2 regions of the Streptomyces chrestomyceticus JCM 4735 genome follow, and region 2 is predicted to be linked to the other one. Evidence: riboswitches for the same ligand, from Rfam matches in the RefSeq annotation. Region 2 holds a riboswitch; the other holds the start of a gene.
The links. A riboswitch is a leader RNA that binds a small molecule or an ion and turns the genes downstream of it on or off. The one in region 2 is predicted to bind S-adenosylmethionine.
Positions count from the first base shown of each region.

Region 1 (4,455 bases), 3.0 Mb from region 2:
GACGAACGTGCTGATCGCGCTGTGCTGTGTGGTCTTCGTCGTCGGGCCCGCCTCCGGCCTCAACGGCATATACGGAACCGGTGACGCCGTCGTCCAGGCGCAGACCGCGTACTTCGAACGCTGGGGTGTCATCCCGCGTGAGCTGTGGAGCGGCTCGCCCGGCCCGCTGCTCACCCCGCTGACCGCCCTGTTCGTGCACGGTAGCTGGCTGCACCTGCTGGGCAACGTCCTCTTCCTGTACGTCTTCGGCGGGATGGCCGAGGACCGCATGGGCCGGCTGCCGTTCACCCTCTTCTACCTCGTGACCGGCTACCTGGCCCTGATGGGCTACGCGGCCGCGCACGCCTCCTCGGGACAGACCCTGGTCGGCGCCTCCGGGGCGATCTCCGGGGTGCTGGGGGCGTTCCTCTACCTCTTCCCCAAGGCCCGGGTCACCAGCATCTACCCGTTCCTCTTCTTCCTGCCGCTGCGGTTCCCGGCGTGGATCGTGCTGCTGTTCTGGTTCGTCCTCCAGTGGATCGCCGCGCAGCGCGACCCCAGCTCCCCGGGCGTGGCCTACCTGGCCCATGTCGTGGGCTTCGCGGTGGGCTTCCTGTACGCCTGGGTGCGGTACCGGCCCAGCCCCGCTCCGCCCGGGGAAACGGCCGCGGCCACCGGTAGGGTGGACTCCGCCGGAACGGCGAAGCAGCAGGCGGCCGAGGGAGAGAGCCAACCGTGATCACTTCGATCGTGCTCATCAAGACCAGCGTGGACCAGATCCCGGAGATCGCGGAGAAGATCGCCGCGCTGGAGGGCGTCAGCGAGGTCTACTCGGTCACCGGTGCGCACGACCTGATCGCGCTGGTGCGGGTGGCCAAGCACGACGACCTGGCGGACGTGATCCCGGGCCGGATCAGCAAGGTGCCCGGCGTCGCCTCCACCGAGACGCACATCGCGTTCCGTACGTACTCCCAGCACGACCTGGAAGCGGCCTTCGCCATCGGCCTCGACGCCTGAGCAACCCCTCCACGTACCGCACACCCACGCCGCGGCGCCCGGACAGCGGAGCGCCGCGGCGGGGCGGTCCTGGGGTTACGCGGCCGCCGCGGTGTCCGGCACGCAGCGGCCGTCCTCGGTGCGGTAGCTCCACCGCGCGCCCTGCGTGACCAGTTCCTTGACGGCCCGGACGAAACGCTCCACGTGCTCGTCGGGCGTACCGGCCCCGAAGCTCACCCGGATGGCGTTCAGGCTCTGCTCCCCCGGTGCCCCTTCGGGAGCACCGCACTGGCCCGGGGCCTCGGACTCGGCGCCCAGCAGGGTCCGTACGAGGGGGTGCGCGCAGAACAGCCCGTCGCGCACGCCGATGCCGTACTCCGCGGAGAGCGCCGCCGCGAAGTGCGAGCTGTTCCAGCCGTCGACGACGAAGGACAGCACGCCCACCCGCGGGGCGTCGTCCCCGAACAGCGAGAGCACCGTGACCTCGGGCACCTCGGCGAGACCCGCCCGCACCCGCTCGACCAACTGCTGCTCCCGGGCGACCAGGCCCTCGAAGCCCGCCTCGGTGAGCGCCTTGCAGGCGGCGGCGATGGCGTAGACACCGATGACGTTGGGCGATCCGGCCTCGTGACGGGCGGCGGTGGTGTGCCAGTCGACGTCCACCCCGCCGTCAGTGCGGCGCGCGACCGTACGGCTGGCGCCGCCGCCCGCGAGGTACGGCTCCGCCGCCTGGAGCCAGTCCGCGCGCCCGGCCAGCACCCCGGCCCCGAAGGGCGCGTACAGCTTGTGGCCGGAGAAGGCGACCCAGTCCACGTCCAGTTCCGCGATGTCGACCGGGTGGTGCGGGGCGAGCTGGGCGGCGTCGAGCACGATCCGCGCGCCGTGCGCGTGCGCCGCGGCGGCCAGCTCCCGTACGGGCCACAGCTCACCGGTCACATTGGAAGCACCGGTCACGCAGACCAGGGCGTTGTTGTACGGCTCCCGCTCCGCCAGCGCCCGCTCCAGCGTGTCCACCGCCTGCCCCGGCGTGCGGGGTGCGTCGAGGTACGTCACCTCGACGTCGGCGCGCTGCTCCCAGGGCAGCAGCGAGGCGTGGTGCTCGGTCTCGAAGACGAACACCCGGGTGCCGGCCGGCAGCACGGCGGCCAGCAGGTTCAGCGAGTCGGTGGTGGAGCGGGTGAAGACCACCTGGTCTCCCTCCCGGCACCCGAGGAAGTCCGCCACCGCAACCCGGCTGTTCTCGAACAGGTCGGTGGACAACTGCGAGAGGTAGCCCGCCCCTCGGTGCACGCTGCCGTAGTACGGGGCGTACGCGGCCACGTCGTCCCAGACGCGCTGGAGCGCCGGGGCACTGGCGGCGATGTCCAGTGCCGCGTACTCGACCTCGCCGCCGGTGACGAGCGGGACCAGCACGTCGCGGCCCAGCACGGGCAGCGGGGCGCAGGCGGCGTCGGCGGCGGAATCGGTGGCGGCAGGGGTGGCAGCGACGGAAACAGGCATGGCGAACTCCCGTGGAAGCAGGGTGACTTCGCTGCGGGGCCCACACGCCGAAGCGGGGCCGGACCGGCAGCGGTGAAAGAAAAAAGGGGGTGCGGAAAACGGGGCCGAACGGCCCTAACGCATTCGCTGCGACACGGGAGATCTCCCTCAAGGACCAGGATCCCTGGCACGAGGGATCCGCGCTTGCCGCAGACCTCGCTGCCTGCGACCTGGTCATCACCCGGGGCACCCCGCCACGGACGGAGGGTTGCCGGACAGCGGGCCGGGGCCGTAGTCGCTGTCACTCGTGACCTGGGCAGAATCATGCCACACGATCGGGAACGCGCAAGGCCCGGTCCGTATCCCGGACCGGGCCCCGCCGCACACGCCCCGCGCCGTCACGCGTTGCTGGCCGCCACCCACCGCTCCAGCGCCCGGCGGGCCGCCCCCGAGTCGACGGCCTCGGCGGCCCGCTCGATGCCCGCCGCGATCTGCTCGTTCAGCGGCGCCGCGGTCGGCTCCAGGGCCACCAGCGCCGCCGCCGAGTTGAGCAGCACCGCGTCCCGCACCGGGCCGGTCTCGCCGCCCAGCAGGCGGCGCGCCACATCCGCGTTGTACGAGGCGTCGGCGCCGCGCAGCGCCTCCACGGGCACCAGGTCGATCCCTACGTCCCGAGGGTCGAAGGTCTCCTCGCGTACGCCGCCGTCCCGGACGACCCAGACCTTCGACGTGGCGGTGGTCGTCAGTTCGTCCAGCCCGTCGTCGCCCCGGAAGACCAGCGCGCTGGAGCCGCGTTCGGCCAGCACCCCGGCCAGGATCGGCGCCATCCGCGCGTCGGCGACGCCGGTGGCCTGCGCCCGTACCTTCGCCGGGTTGGTCAGCGGGCCCAGCACGTTGAACGTCGTACGGATGCCCAGTTCGCGCCGGGCGGGCGCCACGTGCCGCAGCGACGGGTGGAACTTGACCGCGAAGCAGAAGGTGATGCCGGCCTCCTCGGCGACCTCGACGACCCGGCGCGGGGTCAGGTCCAGGTTGACGCCCAGCTTCTCCAGCACGTCGGAGGCGCCGCTGGCCGACGAGGCGGCGCGGTTGCCGTGCTTGACGACCTTCGCGCCGGTGCCGGCCACCACGATCGAGGACATCGTGGAGATGTTGACGGTCTTGGCGCCGTCGCCGCCGGTGCCGACGATGTCCACGCTCGGGCCCGGCACCTCGATGAGGTTGGCGTGCGCGTACATCGCCCGGACCAGACCGGTGATCTCGGCGACCGTCTCGCCCTTGGCGCGCAGCGCCACCGCGAACCCCGCGATCTGCGCGTCGGTGGCCTCGCCGCGCATGATCCGGTCCATCGCCCACGCGGTGTCGTCGGCGCTCAGGTCGCGGCCCTGGAGGAGTGCGTCCAGTACGCCCGGCCAGGTGCGGACCGCCACGCTGTCGCCGCCGTTCGGGGTCGCAACGTTCATGGTCCACACTCCTGGATTCGTGTCCTGCTGGTGCCGAAACCCTATCCGGCGGCCGGACATGCCGGAGGGCCCCGTCCATTGTCTGGAGGGGCCCTCTGGGTGGCGTACTTACGCGGGGGTACTGCCGTGGGTCACACGGCGGGGATCAGTGGTGGCCGTGGCCGCTGGTGATCTCCTTGTACTCCTCCGGGGTCGGCTTCGGGATGACGTTGTCCTCGCCGTAGTAGCCCTTGGAGAGCTTGGCGCGGAGCTTGGTCGTCCGCTTGACCTTCCGCTCGACACCGTTCTCGTCGACCTCGGGGCCGATCTCGAACGGCTTGGGCTGCTCGTGCTGGGTGAGGGTGTGGAGCTGCTCCTGGTTGAGCGGCTCGTGCACCTCGATGAACTCACCGTGCGGCAGCCGCTTGATGATGCCGGACTCGCGTCCGTGCAGCACCTTGTCGCGGTCGCGGCGCTGGAGGCCCAGGCAGATCCGCTTGGTGACGATGAAGGCCAGCACCGGGCCGACGAAGAAGCCGATCCGGACGAACCAGGTCAG
Region 1 covers NZ_BHZC01000001.1:6,888,215-6,892,669, reverse strand. The annotation lists gene EJG53_RS30205 (rhomboid family intramembrane serine protease) at 1-718, shown strand, start outside; gene EJG53_RS30200 (Lrp/AsnC ligand binding domain-containing protein) at 715-996, shown strand; gene EJG53_RS30195 (aminotransferase class V-fold PLP-dependent enzyme) at 1,072-2,475, opposite strand; SAM riboswitch class IV at 2,650-2,767, opposite strand; gene trpD (anthranilate phosphoribosyltransferase) at 2,853-3,917, opposite strand; gene qcrB (cytochrome bc1 complex cytochrome b subunit) at 4,063-4,455, opposite strand, start outside.
Region 1: another riboswitch for S-adenosylmethionine. It lies ahead of EJG53_RS30195 (aminotransferase class V-fold PLP-dependent enzyme); the one in region 2 lies ahead of thrC (threonine synthase).

Region 2 (4,455 bases):
TCACCCCCCGACAGGAGGGGGTGTGCGCCGGAACGCGTCGACCGCCGCTGAATGTATCTGTCCAACTGCCCAGCGCAACAGGTCAGTCGGACGAGAATTCTTCTCGGGAACAATCGCAAATATGCGAAGAAAAGCCCATACGGCAGGGCAAGTCGGGCCGGGCAAAGCTCACCAACGCGACAAATCATGTCCACACTTCGCGCACAACTTGCCGGGCACTCATATGCGTTCGGCACGCGCTGGACGAGGAATCACCTCAACTGTATCGCCTTTAACAACATGGAATCGCCCCGTCCGCTTCGTGGCGGACGGGGCGATTCCAGCCGTTCGGCCGGGGAAGGGCCGAAAAAGATCGTTACGGCGTCCGGGCGACCGCCTCAGCAGCCGCCGGCCACCGCCGGGATGATCGATACGCCGGCGCCGTCCGGCGTCGGCGTCGCCAGGCCCTGCTCGAAGCGCACGTCGTCGTCGTTGACGTAGACGTTCACGAAGCGCCGCAGCTTGCCGGTGTCGTCCAGGACGCGGGCCGCGATGCCGGCGTGGTTCTGCTCCAGGTTCTGGATGACCTCGGAGAGGGTCGCCCCCTCGGCGGGGACCTCGGCCTGGCCGCCGGTGTAGGTGCGCAGGATGGTCGGGATGCGGACGTTGACGCTCATGGTGTGCTGCCTTCCAGCTCGCGGGAGGAGTGCGTAGGGGCGGCGGGCGCGGGCGTACCGATGACCGCGGGCGCGGACGGGGTACGCCGGCGCGTGCCGTGGTGTACGGGACGCGTACCGGTGTGTACCGACGCGTACGGGTGCGCGCGACCGCGTACGGGTGTGTACGGCCGCGCGCGGCGGTCAGCCCGCCAGGCCGGCCGCGCGGAACGCGTCCAGGCTCGGGCGGATGGTGGCCGTGGGCCCGGTGGTCGGCGCCACGGCGTCCAGCGTCTTGAGCCCGTCGCCGGTGTTGAGCACGACGGTGGTCAGCGCCGGGTCGAGCAGCCCGTCCTCGATCAGCTTCTTCGTGACGCCCACGGTCACCCCGCCGGCCGTCTCGGCGAAGATGCCCTCCGTACGGGCCAGCAGCTTGATCGCGTCGACCACCTGCGCGTCGTTCACGTCCTCCACCGCGCCGCCGGTGCGCCGGGCGATGTCGAGCACGTACGGGCCGTCGGCCGGGTTGCCGATGGCCAGCGACTTGGCGATGGTGTCCGGCTTCTGCGGCCGTACGACGTCGTGACCTGCCTTGAAGGCGGTCGAGACCGGCGAGCAGCCCTCGGCCTGGGCGCCGAAGATCTTGTACGGCTTCTCCTCGACCAGGCCGAGCGCGATCAGCTCCTTCAGCCCCTTGTCGATCTTCGTGAGCTGGGAGCCGGAGGCGATCGGGATGACGATCTGGTCCGGCAGCCGCCAGCCGAGCTGCTCGCAGATCTCGTACGCGAGGGTCTTGGAGCCCTCGCCGTAGTACGGGCGCAGGTTCACGTTGACGAAGCCCCAGCCCTCGCCGAGCGGGTCGCCGATCAGCTCCGAGCAGAAGCGGTTGACGTCGTCGTAGGTGCCCTCGATGCCGACCAGCTCGCCGCCGTACACCGCGGCCATGACGACCTTGCCCGCCTCCAGGTCGTGCGGGATGAACACGCACGAGCGGAAGCCCGCCCGGGCCGCCGCCGCGCCCACCGCGCCGGCGAGGTTGCCGGTGGAGGAGCAGGACAGGGTGGTGAAGCCGAAGGCGCGGGCGGCCTCGACGGCGATGGCGACGACGCGGTCCTTGAAGGAGTGCGTCGGGTTGCCGGAGTCGTCCTTGACGTACAGGCCGCCGGTGACGCCCAGCTCACGGGCCAGGTTGTCGGCCTTGACCAGCTTGGTCAGGCCGGGGTTGAGGTTGGGCTTGTCCGCCACGTCGGCCGGGACGGGCAGCAGCGGCGCGTACCGCCAGATGCTGTTGGGGCCCGCCTCGATCCGCTTGCGCAGGCCCTCGGGGTCGCCCGCCGGCAGGTCGTACGCCACTTCCAGCGGTCCGAAGCAGGAGGCGCAGGCGAAGATCGGTCCGAGGTCGAAGCGCTCGCCGCACTCGCGGCAGGACAGCGCGACGGCGGGACCGAGGGAGACGCTGGCGGACGGGGTGCTTTCGACGGATTGCACAGCCATGGAGGCGAGGCCCTTTCTCCTCATCTTCCTCGCGACGCATCTCGCCGCGAGACGGAATTGGCACCTTCCCGAGCCGGGAGCCTCGCGGGCCGCGTACCTGCGCGACGACGGAGACCGGCTGGAGGGTTGCCGGGGCTTCAACGGGCCGTATCCCTCTGCCCCTCTGGATGAGCGGTATGGCACCGGGCCGGGGCCCAGGCGTTTGTCGCGCCGACCCCGGCATGTCCGGGACGATCGCGTTGTTCAAGACTGTAGCCGAAGGGCCGGGCGGTCGAGACAGCCGTCCGCACCGCGAGATGGATCACATCGCTGATCCGGGAACGAAGGAGACCCGCACGTGCTGGAAGAGGTGGAGCGCTGGCTGGCCGGCCGGTCCTGGTCGGCCGCGGACCGCCCGCTCGACCGGTTGCTGGCCGCGAAGCGCGAGACGGGGCAGACGGTCTCCGTCGTGCTGCCCGCGCTCGACGAGGAGGCGACGGTCGGCGCGATCGTCGAGTCGGTCCGTACGGAGCTGATGACCCCGTCGGTGCCGCTCGTCGACGAGCTGGTGGTGCTGGACTCGGGCTCCACGGACGGCACGGCCAAGGTCGCGGCCGAGGCGGGCGCGCGGGTGGTCCACCGGGACGAGGTGCTGCCGCGGCTGCCCGCGCTGCCCGGCAAGGGCGAGGTGCTGTGGCGCTCCCTGCTGGCCACCGGCGGCGACATCGTCTGCTTCGTCGACGCCGACCTGCGCGAGTTCGACGCGGGCTTCGTCTCCGGGATCGTCGGTCCGCTGCTGACCGACCCGGACGTGCAGTTCGTCAAGGGCATGTACGACCGTCCGCTGGGCGAGGCGGCGGGCCAGGGCGGCCGGGTCACCGAGCTGGTCGCCCGGCCGCTGCTGAACCTGCACTGGCCGCAGCTCGCCGGGTTCGTGCAGCCGCTCGGCGGGGAGTACGCGGCCCGCCGGTCGCTGCTGGAGCGGCTGCCGTTCCCGGTGGGCTACGGCGTCGAGCTGGGCCTGCTGGTCGACGCGCTGCACACGGTGGGGCTGGACGCGCTGGCCCAGGTGGACATCGGGGTGCGCAAGCACCGCCACCAGAGCGGCCAGGCGCTCGGCAGGATGGCGGCGGCCATCTACCGCACCGCGCAGTTGCGGCTGGCCCGCGGCCACCTGGTGCGCCCGCGGCTCACCCAGTTCGAGCGCGGGGAGACCGGTTTCGTGCCGCGTACCTGGGACGTGGACACCGAGGAGCGGCCGCCGATGGCGGAGATACCGGAGTACGCGGAGCGCCGGGCGGCCTGAGACGGGCGGCGGGCGGCCCGAGAGGCGATCGGTGGGCGGCCCGATGGGCCCGACCCAGGGTCCCGGGCCGGGCGCCGCGCGGCCCGCTTCCGACGCCGCGTAAACAGTGACGTTCCGCCTCCGCTCCGCACGTTTGAGCGGATGGGTGGCGGGCTAGTCTCGCAACATGGTCTCCGAGCGTTCTGGTGCCAAGGTCCTCGTCGCGTCCAACCGCGGTCCCGTCTCGTACACGAAGGGGGACGACGGCACGCTGACCGCCAAACGGGGCGGCGGCGGGCTGGTCTCCGGGCTGTCCGCGATCGGCCCGGACGCCGGTGCGGTGTGGGTGTGCGCCGCCCTCGGGGACGGCGACCGCGAGGCCGCCCGGCGCAGCGGCGGCCATCTGGACACCGCCGATACCGGCGGCCAGCACGTACGCATGCTGGACATCCCCGCCGACGTCTTCACCGACGCCTACAACGGCATCGCGAACTCCGTGCTGTGGTTCGTCCACCACATGCTCTACCAGACGCCGCTGGAGCCCTCCTTCGACGACGCGTTCCGCGCCCAGTGGGCTTCGTACGAGGCGTACAACGCGGCCTTCGCGGACGCGCTCGCCGACGAGGCCGCGCCCGGCGCCGTGGTGCTGGTGCAGGACTACCACCTCACGCTGGTGCCCGGTCTGCTCCGCGCCCGCCGCCCCGACCTGCGCATCGGCCACTTCTCGCACACGCCGTGGGCGCCCGCCGACTACTTCCGGATGCTGCCGGACGACGTGGCCGAGGCGGTGCTGCGCGGCATGCTGGGCGGCGACCGCGCCGCGTTCCTGACGCGGCGCTGGGCCGAGGCGTTCGCCGAGTGCTGCGCGGCGGTGCTGGGCGCCGAGGTGGCACGCGACGCGGACGGCGGGCTGAGCATCGTCCACGAGGGCCGGACGACGCGGCTCGGCGTGCACGGTCTGGGCGCGGACGCGGAGTTCCTGCGGGAGCGGGCGCACCGCCCGGACGTGGACGAGCGGCTGGCGGCGCTGCGCGAGCAGATCGGCGGGCCGGACCGGAAGAC
Region 2 covers NZ_BHZC01000001.1:3,923,976-3,928,430, forward strand. The annotation lists gene EJG53_RS16400 (MoaD/ThiS family protein) at 378-656, opposite strand; gene thrC (threonine synthase) at 840-2,129, opposite strand; SAM riboswitch class I at 2,147-2,303, opposite strand; gene EJG53_RS16410 (glucosyl-3-phosphoglycerate synthase) at 2,467-3,414, shown strand; gene EJG53_RS16415 (alpha,alpha-trehalose-phosphate synthase (UDP-forming)) at 3,581-4,455, shown strand, end outside.